Regions from separate parts of the Yersinia antarctica genome, predicted to be linked through region 1. Evidence: predicted binding sites of a transcription regulator. Region 1 holds the regulator's gene; each other region holds the start of a gene.

Region 1 (10,374 bases):
ATAATGATTCGGATTCATCAACCCTGCCGGAGTCACAATACCATGGCGGTCATAATCGGGATCGTTAGCAAAAGCTAAATCAAATTTATCGCGTAACGCCAATAAGCCAGCCATGGCGGACTCTGACGAGCAATCCATCCGGATCACGCCATCATGGTCCAGATGCATAAAGCGGAAGGTCTGATCGATAGAATCATTAACCAGTGTTAGATCCAGCTTATAGTGCTCACCAATACGTTGCCAATAAGCAATACCGGAGCCACCGAGAGGATCAACACCTAATTTCAAACCAGCACGTTGAATAGCCGGAATATCGACCACATCCACCAAGCCTGCAACATACGGCTGAATCAAATCTTGCTCACGCAGATGATTACCACGCCAGGCTTTATCCAGCGTTTGGCGTTTGATGCCCTCTAATTTCAGGCTGAGTAACTGATTAGCTCTTTTTTCAATTACCGAGGTCAGATTGGTATCGGCCGGGCCGCCATTCGGTGGGTTGTACTTGATGCCACCATCTTCAGGCGGATTGTGTGACGGTGTGATAACAATGCCGTCAGCCAAGGCTTTCCCCTGCACATTATGGCAGAGAATAGCATGTGAAATCGCCGGGGTTGGTGTAAAACCATTATCTTGCTGTACCACGACATCCACACCATTCGCCGTCAGCACTTCTAATACCGAGATAAATGCCGGTTCAGAGAGTGCATGGGTATCTTTACCCACATAACACGGGCCACTAATGCCATGTTGATGACGAACTTCGGCGATCGCCTGAGCGATTGCTAAGATGTGTGCTTCATTAAAACTGTGGCGTAATGAACTGCCACGATGGCCGGAGGTGCCAAATTTGACCGCATGGGCCGGATTTTCAGCATCTGGCTGCAATACATAATATTGCGACGTTAACTGCGCAACATTTATCAAATCGCTTTGCTGAGCGGGTTGCCCGGCACGAGGGTGATTGGCCACAGTCACTACTCCCTATATATCCCCTTCGCACTTGGAGCCGCAAGCTGCGTTCACTCACCCGAATCGCATATTTGCGTAAGTTCATCGGGATTATGAGCCTCTGATGAGGCTCACCCTGCGGGCCAGTGCAAGTGCTGTTCAACATGGTTTACAACCCATTTGTCGTTCGCTTGCTGCCTACCTGCAACTCCAATTTCTTTGGGTATCGGTTCAACGAAATTAAATAGTCCCGCACACTTTTTCGGTCAAATCCGGCGGGAACTGCATTGCCAGCATGAGATGTTGCACCATACTGCGTTTACGCTCGGTATTGGTATTGGTAATAACCCAGTATGGCGTACCTGGGACATGTTTGGGTTTGGTGTGCGTCCCGTTTTGCAACAATGTCTGTTGGTCACCGGCAAAATAAACCCGGGTGCGACCATGTAATGATTCAGTCGCCTCGGTAAACGCCTGTGCATCCAGCGTGTAAAGTGTGGATAACACCAACATAAAGCGGTTAACCGCCCTATTTTGCTCTGCATACTCATCGGACAACAGCAATTCACGCACTGCACGAACCCGATCTCGTGGTGCTGGAGCTGTAGCCGCTTTCACCGCATCAGTGCTGGCAGGGATACTGGGTACCGGCTGACCGGCCGTAAACTTCAGCATACGTCGTAAAATATCAGACGCGCTCTCGCCAATGTGCTGCGTATGGCTGGCAATATAGCGATAAAGTTCTTCGTCGAGTTCAATAGTTTTCATCTTTATCCAGTACGGGTTTCTACTTTCTTATACATATCTTAGGATTATAAAGTCAAAGTGCGCTGACGAGTACCTTTATAATGGCTTTATCGGGATAAATGGCCCACCCCACCCACAGCAACTCAATAATCTACATATGACTGATGATAAGGCAAATAATTGTGTAACAGCACACCTTTGTTCAGCCATGATATCCTAACCACATTATCTCTCAGTATGAACGTCGCTATGAAATTAAACTTCCGCTTACAAAACGCGCTTTCTGCCACACCTTCCCTGCCAATCATGCTGATTCATGGGCTATTTGGTAATCTGGATAACCTGGGTGTTTTGGCCCGTGACTTGCAAAGAGATCATACCGTGGTTCAGGTTGATATGCGTGACCATGGTTTATCACCCCGCTCACCGCAAGTGGATTACCCTGCAATGGCGCAGGATGTGCTGGAGCTGCTCGACCACCTCGCAATAGAGAAAGCCATTATCATCGGCCATTCGATGGGAGGTAAAGTGGCAATGGCACTGACAGCAATTGCTCCTCATCGTATTGCAAAGCTGGTCGCGATTGATGTCGCCCCGGTTAACTATCAAGTACGCCGCCACGACACTATCTTTACTGCCCTCAATGCTGTGAGTACTGCGGGTATAACCCAGCGACAAGAAGCCGCTCAATTGATGCGTGAGTCGATAAAAGAAGAAGGGGTCATTCAGTTCTTATTGAAATCATTCCACAACGGCGAATGGCGGTTTAATGTGCCCACACTCTGGGATCAATACGAAAATATTGTCGGCTGGCAGCCTATTCCACCGTGGCCGCACCCAATCCTCTTTATTCGCGGTGAGCTGTCGCCATATATTCAAGATAGCCATCGTGATGATATTGCCCGCCAATTCCCGCAAGCCCGAGCCTATGTGGTCGCAGGGACTGGCCACTGGGTACATGCGGAAAAGCCGGATTCTGTCTTGCGGGCTATCCACCGCTTTATTGATGAAAACAGCATCGATGAAAAAGAGGCTGAATAAAAAAAGTACAGCGCACGATGGGGATTGATTAAAAATCATCCCCTGGGGAAAAAAAATGTATTTCCTGTGGAAAAATTGTGCAAAAAAGAACGAATTAGCACAATCTAATCACAGTAAAGCATTGTCGTTGCTCAGTTGGCTGGGGTATTATGGCGCGCTCTAATTTTGCTGCGGACTTCGGTCGCTGTTCACAGATCGTAACCGGTGCAAATGCAAATTCAGGCTGCTGGTATATAGGTTATTCAATGCGCTCAAGCTATGTTCTCAACCTGAAACATGTAAACCGAATCGTCAGACAAGGCTTCGTTACGCTTTCTGATGTAAATCCCTTGTAGTACTGCTACCTATGGCAAAAGAACAAACGGATCGCACGACGCTGGATCTGTTCGCAGATGAACGCCGTCCGGGGCGTCCGAAAACAAATCCATTATCCCGTGATGAGCAGCTTAGAATTAATAAGCGAAATCAACTACGGCGCGATAAAGTGCGTGGCTTACGACGCGTGGAACTGAAGATTAATGCCGATGCCGTCGATGCTCTCAACAGCCTTGCAGAGCAGCGTAACATCAGCCGTAGTGAGCTGATTGAACAAATGTTGCTGGCTCAATTAGCCCATTCACAAGAAGGGTTTTAACCCTATCGGTTACCACGACGGCGTGGCGTAATCACTTACGCTACGCCGTTTTTACTTTACCCCGCTCATACTGAAGTCACCGGGCTGTTAGCGGTTTTTAGAATGTTTCCCAGTTTGCGTTGTTATCCACTCTCGCGCTGGCAGGTGCTGCGGTTAACGGATTTGCCCGTGTTTTCACTGCCGGTTTTACTCGTTCGTCATCTGCCTTTAGTTTAAACACGGCCACCGCCCGGTTTAACTGAGTGGCCTGCTCTTCTAGCGAGGCCGCAGCACGGGAAGCTTGCTGTACTAACGCGGCATTTTGCTGTGTCACACTGTCCATTTCTGCCACCGCTTGTCCGACCTGGCTAATACCTTTGCTCTGTTCATCAGATGCAGAAGCTATCTCACCCATTAAATCGGTCACATTGGTGATGGAACGAACAATTTCATCCATAGTAATACCAGCACTTTCCACCAAGGCCGAACCACTACTGACACGGCTAACCGACTCATTAATCAAGCCATCAATCTCCTTCGCGGCCTGTGCACTGCGTTGTGCAAGATTACGCACCTCGCTGGCAACCACAGCAAAGCCACGACCTTGTTCACCGGCACGGGCGGCTTCAACGGCTGCATTCAGTGCCAAAATGTTAGTCTGAAAAGCAATGCTGTTAATTACCGTCGTGATATCGGCTATTTTCCGCGAACTGGCTGAAATCTCATTCATGGTGTTAACCACATCTGCTACCAATATTCCGCCCTTTTTCGCGGTGGCGGAGGCATTCGCCGCCAGTTGACTGGCATGGTGTGCATTATCAGCATTGTGTTTTACGGTTGCGGTTAACTGCTCCATGCTAGCCGCTGTTTCTTCAAGCGCCGCAGCTTGCTGCTCAGTGCGGGATGACAAATCGGTGTTACCGGCTGAAATCTCGGCTGCACCATGATAGATCCCATCGGTGTTACTACGAATTGCCTGAACAGTATTCACCAAACTGGTTTGTACATCACGCAGCAGCGGGAATAACCGCCCAACACAGTTGCGACCAAAATCAGCAATAGGCAGACCAAGCTGACCAGAAGCAATCACGCGAAAATGCTCGCGAATATCGTCCAGTGGGCGCACCAGGTTGGCAACCAGATAGCGATCTGTTGCCAGTAAAATCACCAGACCGGCGATCAGCGCTGAGATAAGGGTAATGCTGCTCACTTTGGTCAAATGAGAGAATTGATCTTTAGCCACCCCGATAGCTTTTGATGCCGCCTGATTAAACTTTTCAGCCACTGAACCATACTGGCGACTCAATGCAGGTACCGTTTTTTTCGCTAAATCCTGATAAGCGGCGCTGTTATTGTCCATTGCAGCTTGATACAGCGGCGTAACCCCTTGTTCAATTAACCCACTCCATCCATCAATCACGCCGCTAACCAAAGCGGAGTCTAACTGTGCATGGTCAATAGTTTTAAATTCTGCCAACTTTTGTTTCAGGTTTTCCAATGCAACATGGGATGATTTCAATTCTTTGTCAGCATCCACGATATTACCGCTCTGGCGGTAATCTACTGAACGAGACAGACGTGTCACCATACGGAAATATTGATCCGTCCCCTGATTAACCAAATTCATATTTTCAACCAACACAGTATTCGCGTTGGAGGATTGTGTCAGTTGGTTGAGTGATAACAAGGTATAGGCCGATACACCGCCCCAGAGCAGACAAAATGCGCCAAGTACCCAAAGCAATGCCGCCCTGATAGTAATATTTTTTAAAAACTGCATGTTCGTTCCCCTTATATATCGGATAGTTATCGTTAGAGACTCTGGTGTTATTTGATGACCGAAAAGCAATAAAGGACGTTCATACAGCTAACGACAACTCCTTTGCCGGCAGACCTTCATCTGACGGGTTTCCCCCTGGCACCGCAAATTGCAACTATTCAGTTACACAACGGTTATCGGCAATGGTGTTATAAGGTTGAGCGACTCACAAAAATTTAATATCGCATAAACTTGATAAAAGCCTGATGGGGTTCTCTGGCATTATGTCGCCCTATACATGTGTTATAATATTGGGCAGAACGCTCAGTAATTTGCATAACTATTTGAATTTAAAAGGTATTTAGCTATATGGCAACTGTAGGCATTTTCTTTGGCAGCGATACTGGCAATACTGAAAACATTGCCAAGATGATCCAAAAGCAACTGGGCAAAGATGTTGCTGAGGTTCACGACATTGCCAAAAGCAGTAAAGAAGATTTAGAAGGCTTCGATATTTTGCTGATTGGGATCCCAACCTGGTATTACGGCGAAGCGCAGTGTGATTGGGATGATTTCTTCCCAACACTGGAAGAGATCGATTTCAATGGCAAGTTGGTGGCGCTGTTTGGTTGTGGTGACCAGGAAGACTACGCAGAATATTTCTGTGATGCGATGGGTACCGTGCGCGACATCATTGAGCCACGTGGTGCCGCAATCGTGGGCCATTGGCCAACCGCGGGCTACCATTTTGAAGCGTCCAAAGGTCTGGCGGATGACGACCACTTTATTGGTCTGGCAATTGATGAAGACCGTCAGCCAGAACTTACCAATGAGCGGGTTGAGGCATGGGTAAAACAGATTACTGAAGAACTGAGCCTGTCTGAGATAGTGGGTTAATCAAGCCTGTCGGAAACGCTATGGTCGTGTTCAACACTGCCGGGCGTTTCCGTTGCCTTTTATCCTTTTGAGCTGTGCTTTTTGTCATAACGTTGTTCTCTCTCTCTTTAGCTCCCATCCATGGTGAACAGCGCGTCCGGCTATCCGATTGTGCTTTGTTAAGCGGCCCACATATCCACATCTTCCTGCGCGCAAAATGAAAATAAACTGCTACAAATTTGTAACTTTATCCCTCGTCACTGTACACTTAAATGATGTGTTATCCCCATTCATCAATACACTGCATGATTAATCTTACAAAGTGTGCAATTATATCTTTGTTAACAACCACGGTTTTCATTTGGGGCTAGCAGTTCTATAATGAGACGCAATTGTAATTATTGCGCCACGGATGTCATAGGCTGAACAGCCTTAATTTGAAACGATAGTAACAGGACTGAATCCGCATGACTGACAACAACAAAGCCTTAAAAAACGCAGGCCTTAAAGTAACACTGCCCCGGCTTAAAATTCTGGAAGTGTTGCAAGATCCGGCGTGCCACCACGTCAGCGCGGAAGATCTTTATAAAAAGCTGATCGATATTGGTGAAGAGATTGGTTTAGCCACGGTTTACCGCGTACTGAACCAGTTTGATGATGCCGGTATTGTTACCCGCCACAATTTCGAAGGCGGTAAATCAGTCTTTGAGCTGACGCAGCAGCATCATCATGATCACTTGATTTGCCTGGATTGCGGCAAAGTGATTGAGTTTAGCAATGAATCCATTGAATCGCTTCAACGTGAAATTTCTAAACAGCATGGTATCAAGCTGACCAATCACAGTCTGTATCTGTACGGCCATTGTGAGACCGGTGATTGCCGTGAAAACGAGTCGGCACACGATAAAAGATAATGTGCTTTGAAAGCATTATCTTATAAAGATTTTAAGCACTGAATACACTACGGCTTATGTTTAATCCAGATTGATAGGTTCTACTGTTTGGTTAACATAAGCTATCAGCAAGATGGCCACCTTTCCCGTTCTATACCTGAGTATCTCTCGGTTGGGAGTCAGGTGGTCGTTCTTATTTATGTCCTTGATATTTATCCCCTTGGTACTGAAAGCCACTAGAGTATTAGCGATGTTCTGGGTTCGTTCGCCTGCTAGCTATCTGCAACACCAATAACATTGGGTATCTATCCCGTTATTGATCTTTCCTGAGTGACAAATTCACTGTTTATCGCCCCCATTTATTGACTCTCCCCCTTTTAGCGAGCTGCATCAATTTTACAGCAAAAAAAACCCCGGACCTGCCGGGGGAAAAACCATCAACTCAACTTCACTTAAATTTGTTTAGCCAAAAAATAAAGCAAACAGGAGATAACATTAGACACAGCTCGATATTACCAATTTTCAGACTTTAACCGACTCAGCACGGCTACTACGCTTACCGTCTGGGCTGGTGGAGCGGATCATCACCTCGCCACTCACGGTAGGTTTTGCCTTCGCATCATACTTCTGCCACTGCTTACCGCCATCAGTTGAATACTCGATAATCAGGCCCGGCAGTGAGATATTGGCTTCCAACTGCCCCGCCACAACCCGAGCACCGGGGACAGGCAGGCGATATGACACACCGGCTTTATCCAGTTTTGCCAGTTCACGTTGGCCCATGATGTTGGCAAAACGTTGCCAATCGATGTCCAACGCCTTGGTATCGACGCTATGCGTCTGGCCACCTTGATATTCGCGGCCCGCTTTGTAATCTTGCTCCCACGAAGCGCGATGCCAGGCACGCTCGGCCAATGGCAACATCCGCGGGAAGATCATGTATTCCATCTGCTCATCAGTGCGGACGGTTTCATTCCATGACTGACCCGAGATGCCATGTACACCCGGCCAAGGTTTATCGCTTTTCGCGCTAAAGTGATTACCATCGCGGTCCACTGAGGTCTCGGCATTCTGCGGCATGTTATCTGGTGCGAAGCTGAATACTTTCGCTTCGTCATTAAAGCGGGTTGCCCAGTAGTAACCGCGTTCATTCGGATTAACTTCATATGGCATATCGAAGTAGACATAATCTGGATTTGACGCGACCACTTCATAACCTTTATTGGCCCAATCATTGATTGAGTCAGCACCACCCCAATAGAGGGTATCCCAGAAGTTGACACCAACGCGTTTAGTGGCAAACGCTTTAGCGTCTTTGGCGTCTTTCAACCCATCCTGCCAAGCCTGCATCTTCTCGATGCCGTGAGCATTAACCAACTTACTGACTTCAATGGCAAAATAGCTGGAAAGATGTTCAACATCCTGCACCTTGCCTTGTTTGACCATATCCTGACAAACTTGTGATTTGGCCCAAGGTTTATCTTCAACACTCTTATCAATAATGCCTTTACCCGCTTCAATCGGCCCGTTTTTGTCCTGATAACCCGCACCCAAACGGATATTTTTCGCTTCATCGCCACCAAAGTGCCAGGTAGTCAGTGGCATACCGGCTTCTTTATGCATCTGCGCCATTTCGCCAATCACTTTATCGACAAACCGCTTAGAAGAGTCGAGGCATGGGTTGAGATAGCTTTTACGCTCATAGAACTGAACTGACGTGGTATTGGAATCATCAGTCGGGTCAAGCAGACGGAATTCGTTAGCTTCTTTTTCTTTGCCCTGTTTCATTAGATTGTTATAACGGGCTTCCATCGACACTACGGCTGCACGGGCGTGTGCTGGCACATCGATTTCAGGGATCACATCAATCTGGCGTGCTTTGGCATATTTCAGAATCTCAATATAATCATCACGAGTGAAATGGCCGCTACCCATATTATTGCTGTCTGGGCCAGAACCCAATTGCGGCAGCAAGCAGGTATTCTCCGTCAAATCGTGACAACGTTTGCTACCAACATCGGTCAATTCGGGCAAGCCTGGGATTTCAATACGCCAGCCTTCATCATCACTTAGATGGAAGTGGAATTTGTTCAGCTTATAAGCTGACATCTGATCAAGTAAGCGCAGCACTGCATCTTTGGTTTTAAAATTACGGCCAACATCGAGGAACACACCCCGGTATTCAAAACGTGGCGCATCTTTCGCCTCAAGAGTGGCAATAGTCTTAGTGCCGTCAGTCGGAACCAACGATAGAATGGATTGCAGGCCATAGAACACGCCGCTCGGATCAAAACCAATAACCTGTGCCCCTTTCTCGCCAATTTTCAGCTCGTAAGCACCGGAAACCGCTAAGTCACCTTTAAACGCGGCAGGTTGAATCACAGTTTTTATCGGGAAACCGGCTGAATTGGCCTTCAGACCCAGTAATTCGAAGCGCTGCTGAGCTGCCTCTGCGGCAGCTTTAGGCAATACACTCAGATCCAGCGCAACCCCGTGACTCAGATCCACATCCTGTTTATAGAGCTTAATCTCCATAGGCGTAGGGATTATTTGCCCACGCAAGTTAGCCACAGACAACGTTTTTACCGCTTCGTTTTTAACAAAGCGTGATTCCGGCGTCATCAGCACATTATTGTCATCTTTGGTGCGTTTCCACTGATCGCCAGTAAACTGTGTCAGATACTCATTGATATCTTCGGTATCGGTATTTTTTAGTACTTTGGGTTTAGCATCGCCAGCAGTGGCATACCAGCGCGGCATAAAGTCAGTGGCAAACAACTGCCAGTATTCGCCAGTAATAGGGATTTCAACCGCTTGATTGGCGGGGAATCCGGTGAATTTGGCGGTAGGTTCAATTTTATGCAAATCGCCCGTCAGATGCGTAATTTTAAACTGGCTATTATCGACGGTCAGAATCTGGCGGATACTATGGAAATAAATAGCCCAGTCTTGGCCGACTATCTCATCCCCGGTGTTGGTCAGAGTAATCATGATTTTATTACATGATGCCCAGTCGGCACCCAGTTTGGCGCAATCAACGCCATTTTCAGCAGCACGGTTATCCAACAATTTATAATTAACTTTCAATGTGCTGAGTTGATCAACAAGTTGTTGATTACGGGTATCAGCATTGGCATATCCCATCAAGCCAAAGGTTGCGGTTATCGCCGCTAAAGCATTTAATTTGAATTTATTCATCACTAACCTCATCCGTAATTAATAACTGCTGCCAAAACGGCTATTGACAGTATTGCTGCTGGCAGCGTTATTGTTAGCTCAATTGCCGTTATCCTGGTCACTTTTATCAGGACTATTATTTATCTGGGTTATTATTACTGCGTATTTCTTGCCACAGCTTCCCGCATTGCGCGTCATAGGCCTGACCATTACCGGTATGTGCAGCATCAATGCAACGCTGGTAATCCAATACTCGAACGGTCTCTTTCTCAGTAAAAGCCTGATGCGCTTTCTCTTGTTTCAGCACATCTAGCACC
Region 2 (10,374 bases), 1.1 Mb from region 1:
TGCTTAATGGCTTTACCGGCGCTGCTGGTGGGCGAGAAAATGCTTTCCGCCAAATCAACACACAGATGAACTAATAAATATAAACAGGCGATGACCAGACAGCTCCACACCAACTTGTAACTTAAGAATTTCGCCAGTGCGATATAACCGACTAACAATGACAGTAATATGGCTATTGCCGTAATGCCGATGGCGAAATGAATCAATCCCGCTAGCGTGGAATAGGCTTCAGGTTTTTCGCCATTTACCACCAGATTACGCCGTACCCGATTAGCACGTAACGGAATAATCGCCGCAGTAAGCGCCACCAGCAGCGCCGAAATACCATTACTAAAAATTGCCCCAGACACACTGATATTAATCATATTGTTCATCTGATCAAGGGCACCAAAAATCATGATGCAACTGGCTAGCAGAGGGGGGAATAGTCTCAGTGATGTGGCCACTTCATCAGCGATGGCAGGTAACCGCCATGAGGGGCGTTGGTTGGATAAAAATGCCCGCCCAAGGCCCGCGATTAAAGCGGAGAAGAACATGAGCTGAACAAATGCCAGCGCAAAATCCATCACTACCTGTGAGACATCCGGCGTGCGAGTAAAGGTTTGAGTGATACATTGCGCCACTGTGACGGTGATCAACACCGTACAAAGCGTGGTGGCTGAGGCCATAAAGCTGCGGCGTAGCGGGCCTGGTGGTAAGCATTTGGTACAAAACCAGGCGGTCAGCACATCGAGAAATTTAAAACCAAATATGCTGATTAAGAGTGCTAGCAGCAGATACATCGTGGTGCCGAAACGCCATTCGGGTTCCCAGGCGGCGCTCCAGGCATCGGCCAGCTCTTGGGTAAAATCTTTCAGTCGGCGGTCATCGTCAACATTGGGATTGACGATCGGTGCCCAGAAGTTCGCACCCAAAATGCTGCCAGAATTTAAGGCAATTTGTGATTTCAACGCGGTGCGCCGTAACGCGATGATCTGTGTTGCCAGGTTTTCCGCGTTGGTTTTGATAGCTTGGGCCTGATCATTCTGGCCATCTAACTGGATTTTACGGGTATTCAATATCCGCCGCTGCTGGGCGACTACTGGGGTCTCTGCCAATGCTCCGGCGGCAGGTAACGGGCCTAAAACCTCCAACTGTGTTTGCAGTTGTTCCCGCTTGGGCTTCAGGTCGGCTATCAAGATATCAGCATCACGCGCCAGTGCCAGTGCGGTCTCGTTTAGCACACTCAACTGGTTATCGGAGGTACTGGCAGAGACACTCTGTTTCAGCTTATCCAACTGTTTTTGTAGGCTAATCAGTTGTACTGATACTGCCGGTTTTACTGGCACCTCACTGTTTTCAGCCGTAGCATCTGATGCTATGGCGGCAACGCTGGTACCTGATATTGACGCAAAAATAAGCGTTAGCAGCAGCCACAGCAGCGGATAATTTCTACGTGCAACAACGTACCCAATCTTTTTCATAAAACCGATCAGCCTGAAAGTGAGTGCCACAATTAACCCAAAAATCCGATAGGTGTGCTGTTAAAGCCAGCCTGACCGCCATTGTGGCACATTCTGCACCTTACGGAATAATCTTACTCCGATAATTACTCCTCTCACTCAAATGATAAAGATAATAATTATCATTGAAATTAACACTCTCATTTAATAGATTGTGCGCTGAACTTATGGACCCACGATATGTGGCACGCAGGCAATATTATTGCGCTGTGAAATAGCAATGGATGCTGATTATAACCATCTATTTTATATGCCTAATTATCTGGGGAAGATAACTATGTTTTCGGTTTTTGTCATAAAGCGTTCTGCTATTTTATGTTCATTGGCGATGTGTATTCCTTTCGCTTCGCTGGCTGAAGATACGATAGAAGTCACGGCCAAAGCAGGTAATGCTGCTGATCTCCCGACCTCGGGCTACACCGCGATAACCACCAAAGGGGCGACTAAAACTGATCAACCCTTAATTCTTACCGCCCAGGCGGTATCGGTGGTGACGCGTCAGCAGATGGATGACCAAAATGTCGCTACGATTAATCAGGCGCTGAATTACACTCCTGGCGTGTTCACCGGTTTTTCCGGCGGAGCCAACCGCTATGACACCATCGCACTGCGGGGTTTCCATGGCGGTGATGTGAACAATACCTTCCTCGATGGTCTGCGCTTACTCAGTGACGGCGGCAGCTTTAACGTGTTGCAAGTAGACCCGTGGTTCCTGGAGCGCATTGATGTCATCAAAGGCCCCTCTTCGGCACTGTATGGTCAGAGTATCCCCGGTGGTGTGGTGATGATGACATCTAAACGCCCACAGTTTACTTCTGAAGGCCATTTCCGCCTGACGGCCGGTAATAACAATACACAAGCGGTTGCCTTTGATTATACCGATGCTATATCCGAGCATTGGGCGTTTCGTCTCACCGGGATTACCCGTAACAGTGACACCATGTACGACCATCAGCGTGAAGAACGCTATGCCATCGCACCCTCATTATTGTGGCAGCCGGATGAGAATACCTCTTTGTTATTGCGGGCTAATTTGCAAAAAGACCCTTCTGGTGGTTACCACAGTTCGGTGCCGGCTGATGGTAGCATCTATGGGCAGAAATTAAGCCGTGGCTTCTTTGATGGCGAAAGTAACCACAATGTATTTAAACGTTGGCAGCAAATCTATAGCTATGAATTTTCACATAAATTTGATGATGTTTGGTCATTCCGCCAGAATGCCAGTTACACCCATTCCAATACTCAGTTAGAACAGGTTTATCAGGGAGGATGGAATAGCGATCGCACTCTGATGAATCGTTATTATTCCGGTGAGGACTCCTCGCTCAACGCGTTTGCTATTGATAACCAACTGGGTGCTGATTTTGCTACCGCCGCAGTTGAACATAAAGTGATGCTGGGCTTTGATTTCCAGAAGTTCAGCAATAATCTGCGCAGCGACAGCGCTTTTGCGACCACACTGAACCCTTACACCGGTATTTCGGCGGGGAGCACGCTTTATAGCGATTATCTGCTGACCACTCCGGGCATCAACACCTCCTATTTAAACCGCCGTTATGAACAGAGTGGCATCTATTTGCAAGATGAAATGACGCTGGATAATTGGCACCTGAATCTATCAGGTCGTTATGACCGGATGAAAACTGAAAACATTAATAAGACTGCCAATAGTACCGATGAACGCACCGATAAACATGCCAGTGGGCGCGCGGCATTACTGTATAGCTTCGACAGCGGCATTTCACCCTATGTCAGCTACAGCCAGGCCATCACGCCAAGTCTGTTCCCGGATGCACAACAAAACTTATTGAAACCGATGACCAGCGAGCAGTATGAAGTCGGTATCAAATATCAGCCGCAGGGCAGCACTTCACTCTATTCCGCCGCTTTATATGACCTGACACAAAATGATGTGGCAAACCGTGCCGTGCCGGCGACCTATTTTGTACCAGCCGGTAAAGTTAATTCACAGGGGTTGGAATTGGAGGCCAGAAGCCAGGTTAATGACCGGTTAAGTGTGATTGCGGGCTATACCTATAATCGGGTGAAATTCAAAGATGCTATTGATGGTAATGATGGCAATACACCGGTGTTAGCACCGTCAAATATGGCATCACTGTGGGCGCAATATGAGGCAGGTTACGGCATCAATATTGGTGCGGGTATCCGCTATATTGGCAAGCAGTGGGCTGATGATGCTAATACTTTGCGCGTACCCTCTTATACACTGGGCGATGCCTCTGTCCGTGCTGATTTAGGCACTTGGGCTGCGTCGTTGAAAGGGGCATTTGTTCAATTGAATGTGAATAATATCGCCGACAAAAAATACGTCGCAGCCTGTTACAACACCTCTTATTGCTACTGGGGTGCTGAGCGCTCAGTGCTGGCAACCGTCGGTTATGATTTCTAACTAATAATACTGGCTTCGGTACGGTATTACACCGAAGCCAGTCTATTCAGCTTTAAGCTTATTTACTGCCATGAGAACCCTAACTCAGCGCCAGAACGGGCGGCTGTAATCCCGTTTGATATCATCCCGGCTTAGGCCAATATCCTTTAATTGATCTGAATTCAATCTTGACAGTGTATTCGCGGTTTTACGTCGTTCATTGCACTGGTATAGGTATCTGTATGCTTTCAGCCACACTTGAATAAAAATATTGTGGCGGCTTTTCGTTGCTCGAGCAGCCGACGAACGACATTCATCTATCTGATCTTCAATTATATTATTCATCATCGACTCCCCGTCATTAGGTGAGCCACTAGCATGAAACTTTGGCGAAAAACATTACAGATGCAAATGGGGACTATTATTTCCATACAGATATGCGATATATAAACTGAATGGTACAAATAAGCGCCATCTGTACTGGTCCCACTCAATTTATCAGGTGATATCAATGACTCGTTACCAACAACTGGCTGATATTCTTAGTCAACGGATTAAAGAGGGGCTGTATATTGCAGGGGAGCGGCTGCCTTCTGTCAGAGTATTGAGTGACGAGCATGGTGTCAGTATCAGTACCGTCCAGCAGGCTTATCGGCAGTTGGAAGAGTGCCTGCTAATTGAAGCGCGCGCGAAATCGGGCTATTTCGTGCGTTGCAGTTCAAACCTGCCTTCCTTACCGGCGACATGCACCCATGCCCAGCGGCCGGTAGAGGTATCACAGTGGGAAAATACGCTGGCATTTTTGACCAGGGGCGATCAAGCGAATGTTATCCATTTGGGCGTCGGTTCGCCCGACCTGTCTGGGCCGGGACTAAAAATACTCAGTCGATTGCTTAGCCGGATTAGCCTACACCAAAGCGAGGAAGTGCTGGAGTACGACAATATTTATGGTACCCCGGCTTTGCGTGAGCAAATTGCCCGGCTGATGCTGGATAGCGGTAATCATCAGTCGGCTGAAAATATCATTATTACTTCTGGCTGCCATGGCGCATTGGCTATCGCATTGGGGGCGGTTTGTCAGGCCGGTGATATTGTTGCTATCGATTCCCCCAGTTTTCACGGTGCGATGCAAACCCTGAAAGGGATGGGAATGAAGGTGATTGAGATCCCGACCGATCCGGTGGTGGGGATCAGTCTGGAGGCATTGGAAATGGCACTGGATCAATGGCCGATCAAAGTGATTCAGCTTACTCCAACCTGCAATAACCCTCTGGGCTACAATATGCCGGACGAACGCAAGAAGGCTTTACTGACCTTAGCTCAGCGCTATGATGTGGCGATTATTGAAGATGATGTATATGGCGGGTTGGCTTATCAATACCCGCGCCCACCGACCATTGCCTCATTTGATGATGATGGTCGGGTACTGCTGTGCAGTTCTTTTTCTAAAACGGTGGCACCTGGTTTACGCATTGGTTGGATTGCACCGGGGCGCTATTTAGAGAAAGCGCTGCACATGAAATATATTTCTGCTGGGCGGGTGGTGTCGTTGCCACAACTGGCGATGGCTGAGTTTATCAAGCAAGGGCATTACATGCAGCACTTGCGCCGGATGCGCCGCCAATATCAACGTAACCGCGATATTATGACCAGTTGGGTAATGAAATACTTTCCACCGAGTACCTGTCTGAGCAGGCCGCAGGGCAGCTTTATGCTCTGGGTCGAGTTGCCTCATGGATTTGATAGCTTGCGGCTTAATCGCTGCTTATTACCACAGGGGGTACAGGTTGCCGCTGGGTTTATTAGTTCAGCTTCAGGGAAATACCGCAATTGCCTGCGGCTCAGCTACAGCAAACCAATGACCGCAGAAATCGAACGAGCAGTGCAAATTGTGGGTAAGGCAATTTATGAATTGTTGGCTGATGCAGAACCGAAGGTGGCGTTAGAAAAGCAAAGCTAGCCTTAGACGGGTGAGGTTAATGGCAAAGTGCCAGCGGCGCAGAGAATAGGCAGATGGTAACATCGCCCTTGGTGGTTCGAGCTGCGCCATCCCAGGCGCGACGTTTTACTCTTTTGCCTATTCTCACGGCTTCAGATCGCATCATCGTGATTTGTCGTCAGTCTGACTGGCCGCTCGCTTTGAGCCTCGCAATGTGTATCATTTACTGGCGCAGATAGATCTGTGGTAGTGCGGTTTCAGGGTGGCGTGAAATCCCCAAATCTGCCTGATACCAGCGAGTCAGCGTCTCGGCATTGAGCACTTCCGCTGGTGTGCCACAGGCCACCAGTTCGCCCTGTGCTAGCAGCAAAATACGATCGGCATAGAGTGCGGCCAGATTCAAATCATGCAACACACAGCACACCGCCAAGGGTTCTTGGTGGGTGAGCTGGCGCAATAGGCGCAGGGTATGCTGTTGATGATACAAATCTAATGCGGAGGTCGGTTCGTCAAGGAACAACCAGCGTGGTGTCGGTTGTGGTTGCCACAATTGTGCTAATACGCGGGCTAATTGTACCCGTTGTTGCTCACCACCAGACAGTGCGCGATAGTCACGCTGTGCCAGTGACAAACAGTCCGTTTGAGCCATCACCTCTTCTAAAGCTTGCCTATTTTGTGCCGCGCCATAAGGGGCTCGGCCCATCTGAATCACTTCGCTAACACTAAATGGAAAAGCCAGGCTGCTGTATTGCCGCATGACTGCACGGGTACGGGCCAATTCCTGCGGCTGCCAGCTCTTCAGATCTTTGCCGAGCAATTGGCATTCGCCATCAGAAGGGGTGAGGTAGCCGGTTAACAAGCGCAGCAGGGTTGATTTCCCCGCGCCATTCGGCCCGATAATGGCTACCATTTCGCCGCTGGCAATTTGTAGCGAAACATTCTTGATTAGCCTCTGGCCCTGCACATGATAGGCGAGCTGATTAGCCTCTAATAACGCCGGCGGTGTTACTGCTTGATTAACTCCAGCTATATCAACCACTGAGTTGCTCCCGCTGACGTAAAATCAGCCATAGAAAATAAGGGCCACCCAGTAGGCTGGTTATCAACCCGACCGGCATTTCAGCCGGGGCGACTAAGGTACGGGCCAGAGTATCGGCGGTCAGTAATAGACAAGCCCCACCCAGTGCGGCACCGGGCAGCAACCAGCGGTGGTCAGCACCGATACGCATGCGGATAAGATGTGGCACGACCAGCCCGATAAAACCGATAACTCCACTGACAGCCACCGCGGCACCGATCAAGATGGCGCTCAGTAATAGCAAACGCAGCTTGGCTTGGCGTACATTAACACCGAGGTAGTGTGCCTCTTCATCTCCTAGCTGCAACAGATTCAACTGACGCGCCTGTAATAATCCAAGAACACAGGCGGGTAGGATCAGAGAAGCCGCCACCATCAGTGTTGACCATTGAGCCTGGCCTAAGCTCCCCATACTCCAGAGTGAGAACTGGCGTAATTGCTGGTCATCACTGATATAAGTCAGCACCCCGACCGCCGCACCGCACAGCGCATTAATGGCGATACCAGCCAGTAGCAGGCGGGATAAGTTGCCATGGCCCCAGCGGCTGAGGGTAAAAATAATGGCTGAGATGGCCAGGCTGCCAATAAACGCGCCGACCATATGGCTATAAAGGGCTAATAGTGGCGGCAGGCTGAATGGCATGACAATAATTAGCCCGACACACAAAGCGGCACCACTACTGATACCCAATAGGCCGGGATCAGCCAGCGGATTACGGAATAACCCTTGCATGATGGCACCGGAAACCGCCAGCGCGCAGCCGACAACCACCGCCAACAACACGCGCGGCAGGCGGATATTCAACCAGATATGCCACATAGCATCATCTAATGATGCATGCCACAAGGTACGGAACGAGAGCGTCAAAGCCCCCATATTGGCCGAGCCGAGTGCTAATAAGATTAGAACCATCAGTAAGATGCTCAGCATCAGGCGTGGATGGATACGGCAATTCATTGCGCTTGTTCCATGCCTTTGCGCAGCAGCGCCAGCACTTGCGGCGTTTCCAAGCCAAAGCCAAGTAATGCCATGTCATCCACCACTAACAGGCGCTTATGTTGACCCGCGGGTGTCAGGGCTATACCGGGTAATTTCCAGACCCCCTCATTGCCACCCAGTGCTTTCACACCGGCACTGGTAATCAGCAATAAGTCCGGTGCACTAGCGACAACCCCCTCTTGTGACAGTGGGCGGTAGCGGCTAAAGCCTTGCATGGCATTGCTACCACCGGCGGCACGGATCATGGCATCTGCGGCAGTATTCTGACCGGCAGCCATCGGTGTCAGGCCACCGTGACTCATAACAAACAGCACTTTTACCGGCAGTGGCGTACTACTCACCGCAGCTAAACGTTGTTGGTAGTCTTTAATCAGTTTTTGGCCTTGTTCTGGCTGATGAAGCGCTGTGGCGACCGCACTAATCTTCGCCGTTACACTTTCCGGCGTGATTTGTCCCGGTACGGTAACCACGTTAACCCCGCTGTCGGCAACCTGTTTGAGTACCAATGAGGGTTGAGCCAGTTCGCTGACCAACAGCATGGTCGGCTTCATCGCCAAAATCCCTTCGGCATTGAGCATTCGCATGTACCCCACGTCAGGCAGCTTCTGCACTGCCTGCGGTTGTAGACTGGTACTGTCACGAGCCACAATCTCGCCACCAGCACCGAGTGCATAGGCGATTTCTGTTACATCACCACCAATGGTGACAATACGTTCTGCGGCGAATGTATTTAGCGGCAGAATACCGGCGCTCAGTGACAGAATGAAAGGGAGTGACAGCAGCCTTAGTCTCATGCAGCGATATCCTTATTGATCAGGCGCGCAATCTGCTCACGCCATTGATTTTGTTCTGGTTGCCCTTCGGTGCGTTGACCATAAAGTTGAGCAAGTTGGGTACCATCGGCGGCAAACAGTTCCAAACTGGTGACAAACCCATCTTTGGTTGGTTTACGGGTGATCCAGCTTTCAGCAATAGCAGTTTCAATCAGATGCAGCGTAAAGCGTTTATTGAAAACGTTAATCCAGTCTTGATGCGGGGCCACTTTCTCAATTAAACCGGTGAAAATTTGCACGCAGCCGCGGTTACCCACAAAAATCATGATTTCGTTCTGATCCTGCTGGGCGATATTCAGTAGTTGTGTCAGTGAACTGTTATCAACACGATAGGCGAGATCATCCCCGACGGCGCGGAATGCTTGCTGGCGGGTCAAATTATTGCGCTTAAGCAACTGGAAGAATTGGTGTACATCGGTCATGGCACGCCATTCGGTATCCACGGTGGCATCATCAACTGTTGGCTCGGCCACTTCAGGTGTGCTCAGTGCTTCTAATGGCAATGCTGGATTTTCTGTACTGATAAACTTCGCCAGCACGGCTTGCCAAGCCACCATATCCGTCTGTTCAGTAGCATAGACTTTATGTAACGCATCACCCTGCTGGTCAAAGAACTGGATACTATGGCGCACACCGTGGCGTGTCTCTTCTGACAGTGTGAATGCACTGGCCCACTGATTGAGGAACAACCGCAAATCCAATTCACGCGGGTTAAGGATTAAACCCGCATGACCGTTCAGATGTTGATTCTGGTAACGGCCCATCTGCTCATGCACGGCATAGGTGTTGCGGGTGATAGCTTTGGCTTCCCCCACCGCCTCCAATGCGGCCAGTAGGGTGCGGGCATCGCCTTGTAAGCGTTTTGCATCATGACCCACACGGCTATGAGTCAATTCCGCTTCTGAAATACCCATTAGTGTCGCTAAATCACGCGCGTATTTGCCTGGGTTATCCGCTTTGGCTTGTATGTACTGCTCATATATAGATTTGCTCATTAATGACATCCTCGTTCTATTGATTTTTTATATGCAGGTGACAGCGTTAAATGATAATCCGGTAACCCATAAATTGGATTACCGGATGAGTAGTTTCAGACTATCTTTTTTTAATGAATTACCACTGGTAACTCACAAATAGCTTCGCGTTGCGGCCATCTTGTGGCACGCCTTGCGGCGCGTAGTACTCTTTGTCGAATGCGTTGCCCAGAACCACGGTAGTTGTGACACCTTTCAGTTGTTCCTGGCCTTTATAGCTGACATAGAAATCATTGAGACCATAACCGGCCTGACGTTTACCGGTGCTTAACGGTTTGGAGCGGTCAGCAAATGTGGCAATCCAACCCACCGCGAAACCACTGCTGGCAACCGGGATATCCACTACGCTGGTGACGGTATCCGGGTTAATGGACTCGAGCCATTTATTGGTGCTCTGATTTTTACCCCGGGTACGGTTATAGGCCAGATCCCAGTTAAACAGGGCTGTTTTATAGCTCATGGTGGCATCCCAACCCCAGATTTTTACCCGGTCGATATTCACTGATGATGTGGTCATCGCCGTCATATTAACGCTGGTGTCGATATAGTCTTTCGCATTGGTATCGAAGTAGCTGGCCTTGAATTGCAGGTCATCTTCA
Region 3 (10,374 bases), 2.8 Mb from region 1:
GTCGGCCCCAATGCCTGTGGTAAATCAACGCTGCTACGCGCACTGAGCCGTTTGCTGAAACCGCAAGCAGGTCAGGTAATTTTAGACGGCAAGAATATCGCCAGCATTGATACCCGGCAGGTGGCACGTCATTTGGGTTTGTTGCCACAAAGTTCGCAAGTACCCGACGGTATCAGCGTGTTAGATTTGGTGGCGCGTGGCCGTTATCCCCATCAGAAGTTATTACAGCAATGGACACAGGCCGATAAACTGGCGGTCAATAATGCTATGCAAGCCACCGGTGTCAGTGAACTGGCTGACAGATCAGTGGACGCATTATCTGGCGGGCAACGCCAGCGAGTATGGATAGCTATGGTATTGGCACAGCAGACGCCGCTGCTGCTGCTGGATGAACCCACCACCTATTTAGATATCGCCCATCAGATTGATTTATTGGAGTTATTCAGTAACCTTAATCAGCAACATAACCATACCTTGGTTGCTGTTCTGCATGATCTTAATCATGCCTGTCGTTACGCTACCCATATTATCGCCATGCGCGACGGGCAGGTAGTTACACAAGGTCACCCGCGCGAGGTGATCACAGCAGATTTGGTCGAGCAGGTATTTGGTATGCCGTGTTTGATCATTGATGATCCGGTTTCACATACACCATTGGTGATACCGAAGGGGCGATTTAAAATTTAATCCACAAGCGAGCAGAGAGCGAGTCTGCCCTCTGCTCGCCGAAGGCGGTTAAAACTCAGTCGATCAGGTTAACAGACAGCGTAATCCATCAATTAAGCCCCCCCGCCAGCATAGAGCATCATGCCCACCCGCATAGACCCGATACTGCAACCGATGCCCTGCCTGACGAAGCGCTGCACTCATGGCTTGATTGACCTGATAAATCACATCTTCACGGCGACCTGCTTCCATAAAGATATTCAATGGCTGACTCGCCCCCAATCCCTGATACACCTGCTCGGTCAGCCAGCCCTGACGTTCAGCAGTCCCCGCCGTCAGTGCCTTGAAATTATCAACATCAGGCCACCAGAACGAACCGGACTGACTCAACACACAACCAAAACGCTGTGGCCAATGTAATCCAGCGTACAACGATGCCAACCCGCCAAAACTCTGCCCGGCCACCACAGTACGAGACGCTTGTTCCGTAAAAGCCTGTTGCAATGCAATCTGCGGCAGTAATTCTGTTTGCAATGCCTGCCAGAAATCCTGATTACAAGGCAGCTCTTGCGAACGATGAGTCTGGTCAATGATGTCGATCAACACATAGACGCTAGCAGGTAAATGCCCTGCGGCGGTTTCACTATCCAATATGCCAAACACCGGCTGCCTGAGTGCCCAATATTGGCCATCCAGCAAGATAGCCAATGGGCGTTCGGCTTTATCTTCAGCACCGGTTGTCGTTGAGTAAATCCACACATTGCGACTATTGCCCAATAACTGGCTGTGCCAACTAATCAGTTGTAAACGTTGCGGTTCGGCGGGCAGAATTTTACCCGCATCGATTGGCTGCCAGGCCGTTTGCGGCAAAGCATCGGCTAAATGAACCGCAGAAAGTGTCATTCCGCGATAACTGCAATGCGCGGCAATCGGGTTTAACGGATCGTTCTCAGCGAGATCCATCAATGAGATCCACCAATCGCGCTGTGCCTGACGCTGTTCTTGCGGGCTACCGGCTGGCAAATTCAAACATTTCTCTGCTGAGACGGGAATAAAGCTGTAACTGCCACGAAAATCAGACTCTACCTCTGCCTGCCAATACCAAACATCCGTCTGGCCCAGCCGAGTGAGCGATTCAGGATTAACACTATGATGATCTGTCACGCCGTTAACATCGATATACACGCAGCTATATACCGAATCACGCGCCTTTCCTTGTCGGTCGCGCCACAGGAAAGTCAGCTTTACTTTGCCAGCTGCTGCCGGTTCAGTCAGGGGCGTTCCCCATTGTGCGATGCGCTGCCACCATGATTCACTGCCCGCCGAAGGATCCTGTAATAACTGCTGACTCTCTGGATATTCGCTCGCCACTCTCACACGCTGCCCTCTTTATGTCATCACACCGGTCACGGTCTATTTATGATTACGTCTTTATTCATTGATAGCGCGGCGACTGTGCGCCATCACAAATGGATATAAGGCTTAATATATATAAGGCTATTACCTAAATACAAATAATATTGAGAAGTATTATTATTTGCAATAACATAGTAAGCATTCTCTCCAGTGTGCCAGCCTATCATCGTAATTTAGATATGGGCGATGTGCTATGCGACGGTTATTGGATTGGAATATAACGTTTTTTTGTAACAACCAAGCTAAATAGAGGCAAATAAAGCCCGGTTGGCATCAAGAACCTGACGTATGAGGTTCAAATACTTTCCATTATTGTACTTCCAGGTAGGGATAAATCATGTTTGATATTTCTGGCAAGAAGATACCAACAACATTGCCATTTCGCGCAGGCTGCACAGCAAAGACCTTATTATTCACCACCACCTTGATACTGATACCGTCACTCAACGCATTAGCGGCCACTGCGGCTAAAGAAGATAAATTAGTGGTTGTCGCCAAACCGGGCAGCGGCCAACAAGATGATGGTTTCGTCGCTAAAAACAGCGCCACCGCGACTAAAACTGACACACCACTGATCCGCACCCCACAATCAGTTTCAGTTATTACCCGCCAGCAAATGCAAGATCAAGGAGCGGCTTCTGTGGCACAGGCCCTGCGCTATACCGCCGGTGTCGTGCCGGAATACCGTGGCGGCTCGAATATGAATGACGAAGTGATCATTCGTGGTTTTGGCTATGCCCCGCGTTTTCTCGATGGCTTAAGCTACAACTCATTAGGTGGTGCACGCCGTGGAGGCCAGATAGACCCCTGGCTGCTGGAACGAATTGAAGTAATCCGCGGCCCAGCATCAGTGCTTTACGGCCAGGTGAACCCCGGCGGCCTGATCAATATGGTCAGTAAACGCCCAACAGCGGAAAGTATTCATAAAGTGCAGGTGGGTGCAGGCAATAATAGCCTGGCTGAAGCAGCATTCGACTTCGGTGGCGTGTTGGATGATGAAGGTAAAGTACTCTATCGTTTGAACGGGCTTGGCAGAACACAAGATGATGCCGTAAATACCTTTAAACAGGAGCGTTTTGCTATCGCCCCGGCATTAACCTTTATCCCGAACGAAGACACCACCTTTACCTTACTGACCAGTTATCAGAAAGAACCCAAAGCCGGTTCACGTAACTTCTTGCCAGCCACTGGAACCGTGTTTGGTACTGCATACGGCCATATACCTTACGATTTTAACGTTAGCGACCCGTCATTTGATCAGTCTGAACGCGAGCAGACCTCTGTCGGTTATGCCCTTGAGCATTATATCAATGACACCTTTAAATTCCGCCAGAACCTGCGCTACAGCTATAACAAGCAAGATTACAAGTATCTGGTCTTTATGAATTTGCTGCCAGATAACCGCACCATGACTCGCCGCCCGCAAATCGAGCGCCAGACCATGGCTGAGTTTGCCGTTGATAACCAACTGCAAGCTGATTTCTGGACCGGGCAGTTAAACCATACGGTGCTGACTGGGCTGGATTACAAACGTAGCCGTATTGATAGTCAGTTCTTTATGGGCACCGTGCAGACAAAATACAATCTGGATTGGGTATCACCTGTCTATGGTCTGAATATTAAAGAGAGTGACTTGTCACTCAATAGCAGTGATCTGACCAAACTCGATCAGGTGGGAGTCTATTTACAAGATCAAATTGAACTGGATAAGTGGAATTTCCTCTTATCCGGGCGCTATGACTGGTCACAGTTAAAAACGCTAAGCCGCAAAACCGCCACTCAGGATCAACAAGACGACCATGCCTTTACCGGCCGTGCTGGTGTGTTGTATGCCTTTGATTCCGGTATCTCGCCGTATATCAGTTACAGTACTTCATTTGAACCTAGCACCGCCAAAGGCGCGCCGGGGACTGGGGCATTGGACCCGGTTACCGCGCGTCAAGTTGAGCTTGGCCTCAAATACCAGATACCGGGCAGCAGCACCTTGTTGACGACCGCATTGTACGATTTACGCCAGAAAAATATCAGCCAATACGACCAGGCACTGGCCTACAACGTCCCAATTGGTGAAGTGCAATCTCAGGGGATCGAAACGCAGTTAAACAGTGAGATTAACGACAATATCAACCTGATTGCTGCCTATACCTACACCAAAGGGAAAGTGCGTGAAACCAAAACACTGGCTGAATTAGGCAAAATGCCAGCCCGCACACCAAGCCATTCCGCCTCACTGTGGGGAATGTATACCTTTGATAAAGGAGTAGTCGATGGCTTATCCACCGGTGTTGGTGTCCGCTATATCGGCACCAGTTGGGGTGATGCCAAGAACAGCTTTAAAGTCCCGGCGGTGACATTGTATGACTGGATGATGCGTTATGAACTGGGACAAGCTCTGCCAGCGATGAAAGGCATCAGTTTGCAGGTTAACGTCAACAATGTGTTCAACAAAGAATATGTTGCCAGTTGTGCACAGATGGCAGCTTGCTTCTATGGCAGTGGCCGTGTTGCCACCGCTACTGTCAGTTATGCCTGGTAAGGCTTAGGCTTATTCAGCCCACGCCGATTGATGCATAGCGGTGTGGGCTAATAACTCAGCGGGCGTTGGATAATAACTTAAAGAAAAGTAAATATTTCTTCTAATCAACCCCCATTGCGACTTCAGATATCGAAATAAATAGAATAAATTCAGCATACTAACGTTTTGGTAACCTTTCATTTCACTCAGTGCAACCCGATAAAACCATTCTAAAAACAGGGAGATGGTCCTATACTCGCTGGCAGCATTATTTAATATCACCACACATTCAGGTTAAACATGCCAGCATTTAGGGGAGTACCACAGCTTATGCACCGGATGCGCGCCAGTAAAATGCGCATGTGCGGTATGCTGCTGGTTGCCTGCTGGCTAATTCTCAACGCACAGTTGGCCATCGCCGGCCATCAGTGTGATATTGCCCCTTCTGCCTCGCCGGTATTTACCCAGCATCAAGGGCATATACAGCCTGACCCTTTAGCAACAGAAAACCAAATGCACGACATGCCATCAATGATGGATATGTCTCATGGTCAGGCGCAAGACTCCTTATGTGAAAAACACTGCATCCCTGACTCTGTCCAGTCTGACAGCGGCATGTTGGTGCTGGCAGCCTTACCCACCAATACGGAGTTAGTATTGGCTGATAGGCAACAAACACCACGCGTCCAGCGCGTTGACTGGCATACCCCCCCCATTGTCGGCCCCCCCACTGAAATCGCTTTCTGCCGCTTTAGAGAATAGATCCAGACATAAATAACCGTTTTCTTCAGGCCACTTAATCGTGGTGTGTTGTGCTTATTCTATGTTTTGGAGTTATTGCTATGCGTATCTTATTTAGCGCTGTATCTGCTGTATTACTGTTTTCTTCTCCGCTGTTCGCCGCCAGCCCGGCCATGAGTGAAAATAGCCCGATGTCTCATGATAGTCATACAATAATGGCGGATTCTGCGCCAGCAGAGAGCTATCACTCCCAGGGCCAGATAAAAACCTGGCATGCCACCCGCGTATCTATTGCTCATAGCGCCATTCCGGCATTGAACTGGCCACCGATGACCATGACATTTGACCTGCCGGAGAGCCTGGCCGCACAGCCATTACCCGCAGGTACATCCGTGACATTCAGTTTCCGCCAGACCGAACGAGGCTATCAGCTAACTGCCATTTCAGCACAGCGGCCATAAGGCGGGATAATGATGACCCCTTTACTGAATCACCCACAGCAGGTGCGCCCCACGGCTGCGCTGCCATTCGGATTTACCGCACTGTTAATGGCGGCACTTTTCACTCTGCCAGCGGTGAGCTACGCGGCAGATATCACACTGGAACAGGCGCTGATCTCCGCTGAACGCTACTCGGCTGAGCTGCCATTCGGATTTACCGCACTGTTAATGGCGGCACTTTTCACTCTGCCAGCGGTGAGCTACGCGGCAGATATCACACTGGAACAGGCGCTGATCTCCGCTGAACGCTACTCGGCTGAGCTGTCAGCTAATCAGCATCAGGTCAATGCACTGGAAAATATGGCCAGTTCAGCCACGCAACTGCCCGATCCAAAATTGAAGTTTGGTATTGAAAACCTCCCCGTCGGCGGCAGTAATGCCCGCCGCTTCACCCGCGAGGGCATGACCATGCAGCGGGTCGGTATCATGCAGGACTATATCAGTAGTGATAAGCGACAAAGAAAGGCTGATACCCTGAGTGCTGAAGCGCGCAAAACGGCAGCAGGCAGTGAAACTATCCGCACCAGGCTGCAAAAAGAGACGGCTCAGGCGTGGCTTGATCTCGCCCTGACCGAACAGGCGGTGGGCGCAGCGCAAGTGCTGGTAAAAGAAAGCGAAAAACAGGTCGCATTGCAACGGGCCGGTGTTGCCAGTGGTGGTGCATTACCCAGCAGTGTATTGGATGCGCGCCTGACGTTATCTGCCATGCAGGATAGATTGACCACCGCACAACGTGATGTTGCCTTGGCACAAACCCAATTGACGCAGTTAACCGGTGTAGAGGTCAAGCATATCAGCGGCCCGTTGCCTCCTTTCGCCCGCCTACCGGCGGATATCACCGTGTTGCGTGATGCCATCCAACAGCACCCTGAAGTATTGCTTGCCAGCCGTGAAGCTGACGTTGCCAAAGCCCGCTCCGCACAATCAGCCATTGCCGCCACACCGGACGTTGGGATCGAAGTCTATTACGCTAAACGAGCTGACGAGTATGACGATATGGCGGGCGTCATGATCACTGTTGATTTGCCACTATTCCGCTCACAACGTCAGGATAAAGACTATGCCGCCGATGTGTCGCGCTCAATGGAAGCCAACGACCAGCTTACATTACTCACCCGCGACCACCGGGCGCAACTCGATACTCTGCTGGCGCAATATCAGGCCACACAGCAATTATGGCAGCGTCAGACTGATGAAGTTATACCACTGCAAAAACAACGGGTTAAATTGGTTATGGCGCAGTATCAGGCCAATAAAAGCGATTTAAGCAGTGTGCTGGAAGCACGGCGCTCCCTGCTCGATAGCCAGCTCAATACCAGTAATGCCGCCAGAGAGTTAGCCCGTACCTGGGCTGCCATCCGTTATCTGACCCCGCAGGAGAGCATGCGATGAAAAAGCTATCTAGTTTGACGCTGGTGGCCGTCGCCGTGATCAGTGGCGTTGCCGGTTATCTGTTGGCTAAACCCACCTCAGAACACTCCACCACGGCAGCCATAGTGGTTGAAAAAACACCAGCAAAAAATAGCCGTAAGGTGCTGTATTGGTATGATCCTATGTCCCCCGGTCAGCGTTTCGACCAACCTGGCAAATCGCCATTTATGGATATGGAGTTGGTGCCGCGCTATGCCGATGAAGCCGTAGCGCAGGGCGGCGTTAGCATCAGCCCCCGCCAACAGCAGAATTTAGGCGTGCGCACTGCCGCGGTGGAAATGCGATCACTCAACTATCGTCTTGCCGGTTACGGCACAGTGGCAACCGATGAGCGCAGCGTGCAGGTTATCGCGGCGCGGGCTAACGGCATTATTGAACAATTGTATGTACGCGCCAATCAACAACCGGTCAGTAAAAATCAGCCATTGGCGCAATTATGGGTTCCCGATTGGAGTGCCGCGCAACAAGAGTATCTGGCAATCCGCACCTTGGGTGATAGCCAATTAACGGCCGCCGCTCGCCAACGGCTACAACTGCAATTTATGCCAGAAGAGGTGATTCGCAGTGTCGAAAAAAGCGGCCAGCCGCAAACGCGGGTCACATTACGATCTCCGTCTGAGGGTTATGTGAGTAAGTTGGATATTCGGGCCGGTTCACAAGTGACTGCGACACAATCACTGTTTGAGTTAGCCAGCCTTGATCCGGTATGGATAGTGGTGGACTATCCGCAATCACAAGCCAGTTTAGTCACTATCGGCAGTACGATTACCGCCACGACCGCCAGTTGGCCGGGTGAAACCTTCCACGGCACCGTCAGCGAGCTATTACCTAATATGGATCTCGCTACCCGCACCTTAAAAGCGCGCATCGTCCTGGAAAACCCGCAACAAAAGCTGAAACCGGGCATGTACCTGAATGTACAATCCGCGCCAGCAGATAATCTAAAACCGGTATTGGCTATTCCACAAGAAGCCTTGCTGATGTCAGGCAATAGTAACCGGGTGCTGCTGGCTGAAGCTAATGGCTACTTTAAGCCGGTGGATGTCAGTACCGGGCAAACTCAGGACGGCTGGACAGAGATAAAATCCGGGCTAAACGCCGGTCAGTTGGTGGTGACCTCAGGCCAATTCCTGATTGATTCAGAAGCCAGTCTGCAAAGCGCTCTGCCACAAATGGAGGATACCCCCGCCTTAACTGAGAATACCACGCCAACAGCGAATAACACTGCCGTAGCACCTGTTGATATCTACTCGGTGCAAGGAACAGTCACCGCTATCAACGGCTCAACAATCACCTTATCCCATGGCCCGATCGCGGCGTTGAAATGGGGAGCGATGACGATGGACTTCCAACTACCGGCAGAGCCGTTATCACCGGAAATCGTTGCTGGTAGTCAGGTTAATTTCACTTTCACTCTCAATGAACAAGGGGCACAAATCCGCCAAATCCAGCCGGTAACAAGCAATAGCAGCATCGATACCCACAGGAGCCACCTATGATTGCCGCCATTATCCGCTGGTCACTGCGCAATCGGCTGTTGGTACTGCTTGGCGCGGTGATGATGGCCGCGTGGGGAATTTGGTCACTGCAACAAACCCCACTGGATGCGCTGCCAGACTTGTCAGACACCCAAGTGATCATCCGTGTCAGTTATCCTGGTAAAGCACCACAAGTGGTCGAGGATCAGGTGACTTATCCACTGACAACCACCATGTTATCAGTACCTGGTGCTAAAACCGTACGCGGTTTCTCGATGTTCGGCGACGCCTATGTCTATGTGCTGTTTGATGATGGCACTGATCCTTATTGGGCACGTTCACGGGTGCTGGAGTATCTCAGTCAGGTGCAGGCTACCTTGCCGGCTGAAGCCAAAGCCTCGTTGGGACCGGATGCCACGGGGGTGGGTTGGATCTATGAATATGCCTTAATCGACAGAACTGGCAAACACAGTCTGGCCGATCTGCGTGCCTTGCAGGATTGGACACTAAAATTTGAGTTGAAAACAGTACCCAATGTCTCTGAAGTGGCCAGTGTCGGGGGCATGGTGCGCCAATATCAAGTCGTTCTCGACCCGGAACGGATGCGGGCGCTGAATCTATCCCATCAACAAATTGCCAGCGCCATTACTGATAGTAATCAGGAAGGCGGTGGTTCGGTGCTAGAAATGGGGGCGGCAGAATATATGGTGCGCGCCAGCGGTTACCTGAAAACGCTGGATGATTTCAGGAATATCGTGATCACTGCTCGTGCAGGTATTCCCATTTTACTGTCCGATGTCGCTACCGTGCGGATGGGGCCAGAAATGCGCCGTGGCGTGGCGGAACTTAATGGTGAAGGGGAAGTTGCCGGTGGCATCATTGTGATGCGCTATGGCAAAAATGCACTGGAAACCATTAACGGCGTGAAGGAGAAGCTGCAACAGATTCAGCGCAGCTTACCGGCTGGGGTAGAAATCGTACCGGTATATGATCGTTCACACCTGATTACTCAGGCCATCGACAGCTTATCATTCAAATTGCTGGAAGAGTTTTTAGTGGTGGCGGTGATCTGTTCACTGTTTTTGTTCCACCTCCGCTCAGCATTGGTGGCTATCATCACCCTGCCCCTGGGGATTCTCGGGGCGTTTATCGTCATGCACTATCAGGGGGTCAATGCCAATATTATGTCGCTGGGTGGGATAGCCATCGCCATCGGGGCTATGGTGGATGCCGCGATCGTGATGATCGAAAATATGCACAAAGTGTTGGAGCAATGGCGGCGAGATAACCCGGGGAAAACACCGGTCAGTCAGGATTACTGGCGCATTTCAGAGCAGGCGGCCATTGAAGTCGGTCCGGCGCTGTTTTGCAGTTTACTGATCATCACCTTATCGTTTATTCCGGTATTTACATTACAGGCGCAAGAGGGGCGGATGTTCTCTCCGCTGGCTTTTACCAAAACCTATGCCATGGCTGTTTCGGCGGGGTTAGCCATTACGTTAGTACCGGTATTAATGGGCTATTTTATTCGCGGCAAAATCCCTGATGAGAATGCCAACCCCATTAACCGTGGGCTAATCGCCCTTTATCATCCGGTGTTAACCGCCGTACTGGCACGACCAAAAAC

The links. The regulator Fur, encoded in region 1, represses iron uptake genes when iron is present. The targets are predictions, from matches to a motif close to ATAATAATGAGAACNACTATCAA.
Positions count from the first base shown of each region.
Region 2: the regulator Fur is predicted to act here: its motif matches at 1,606-1,628, upstream of ACWJJO_RS01725 (TonB-dependent siderophore receptor).
Region 3: the regulator Fur is predicted to act here: its motif matches at 2,181-2,203, upstream of fes (enterochelin esterase).

Region 1 is NZ_JBSJQF010000001.1:1,512,189-1,522,562, reverse strand. Features, by position in the region: gene pgm (phosphoglucomutase (alpha-D-glucose-1,6-bisphosphate-dependent)) at 1-972, opposite strand, end outside; gene seqA (replication initiation negative regulator SeqA) at 1,192-1,719, opposite strand; gene ybfF (esterase) at 1,948-2,739, shown strand; gene ybfE (LexA regulated protein) at 3,086-3,373, shown strand; gene ACWJJO_RS07005 (methyl-accepting chemotaxis protein) at 3,471-5,132, opposite strand; gene fldA (flavodoxin FldA) at 5,481-6,008, shown strand; gene fur (ferric iron uptake transcriptional regulator) at 6,455-6,901, shown strand; gene ACWJJO_RS06990 (beta-N-acetylhexosaminidase) at 7,403-10,078, opposite strand; gene chiQ (ChiQ/YbfN family lipoprotein) at 10,194-10,374, opposite strand, start outside.
Region 2 is NZ_JBSJQF010000001.1:379,250-389,623, forward strand. Features, by position in the region: gene ACWJJO_RS01720 (DUF3772 domain-containing protein) at 1-1,493, opposite strand, end outside; gene ACWJJO_RS01725 (TonB-dependent siderophore receptor) at 1,780-3,912, shown strand; gene ACWJJO_RS01730 (DUF1127 domain-containing protein) at 3,997-4,239, opposite strand; gene ACWJJO_RS01735 (aminotransferase-like domain-containing protein) at 4,403-5,851, shown strand; gene ACWJJO_RS01740 (heme ABC transporter ATP-binding protein) at 6,054-6,860, opposite strand; gene ACWJJO_RS01745 (FecCD family ABC transporter permease) at 6,862-7,866, opposite strand; gene ACWJJO_RS01750 (heme/hemin ABC transporter substrate-binding protein) at 7,863-8,702, opposite strand; gene ACWJJO_RS01755 (hemin-degrading factor) at 8,699-9,736, opposite strand; gene ACWJJO_RS01760 (TonB-dependent hemoglobin/transferrin/lactoferrin family receptor) at 9,855-10,374, opposite strand, start outside.
Region 3 is NZ_JBSJQF010000001.1:4,313,475-4,323,848, reverse strand. Features, by position in the region: gene ACWJJO_RS20045 (ABC transporter ATP-binding protein) at 1-687, shown strand, start outside; gene fes (enterochelin esterase) at 751-2,043, opposite strand; gene ACWJJO_RS20035 (TonB-dependent siderophore receptor) at 2,420-4,618, shown strand; gene ACWJJO_RS20030 (hypothetical protein) at 4,928-5,359, shown strand; gene ACWJJO_RS20025 (copper-binding protein) at 5,440-5,799, shown strand; gene ACWJJO_RS20020 (TolC family protein) at 6,007-7,230, shown strand; gene ACWJJO_RS20015 (efflux RND transporter periplasmic adaptor subunit) at 7,227-8,768, shown strand; gene ACWJJO_RS20010 (efflux RND transporter permease subunit) at 8,765-10,374, shown strand, end outside.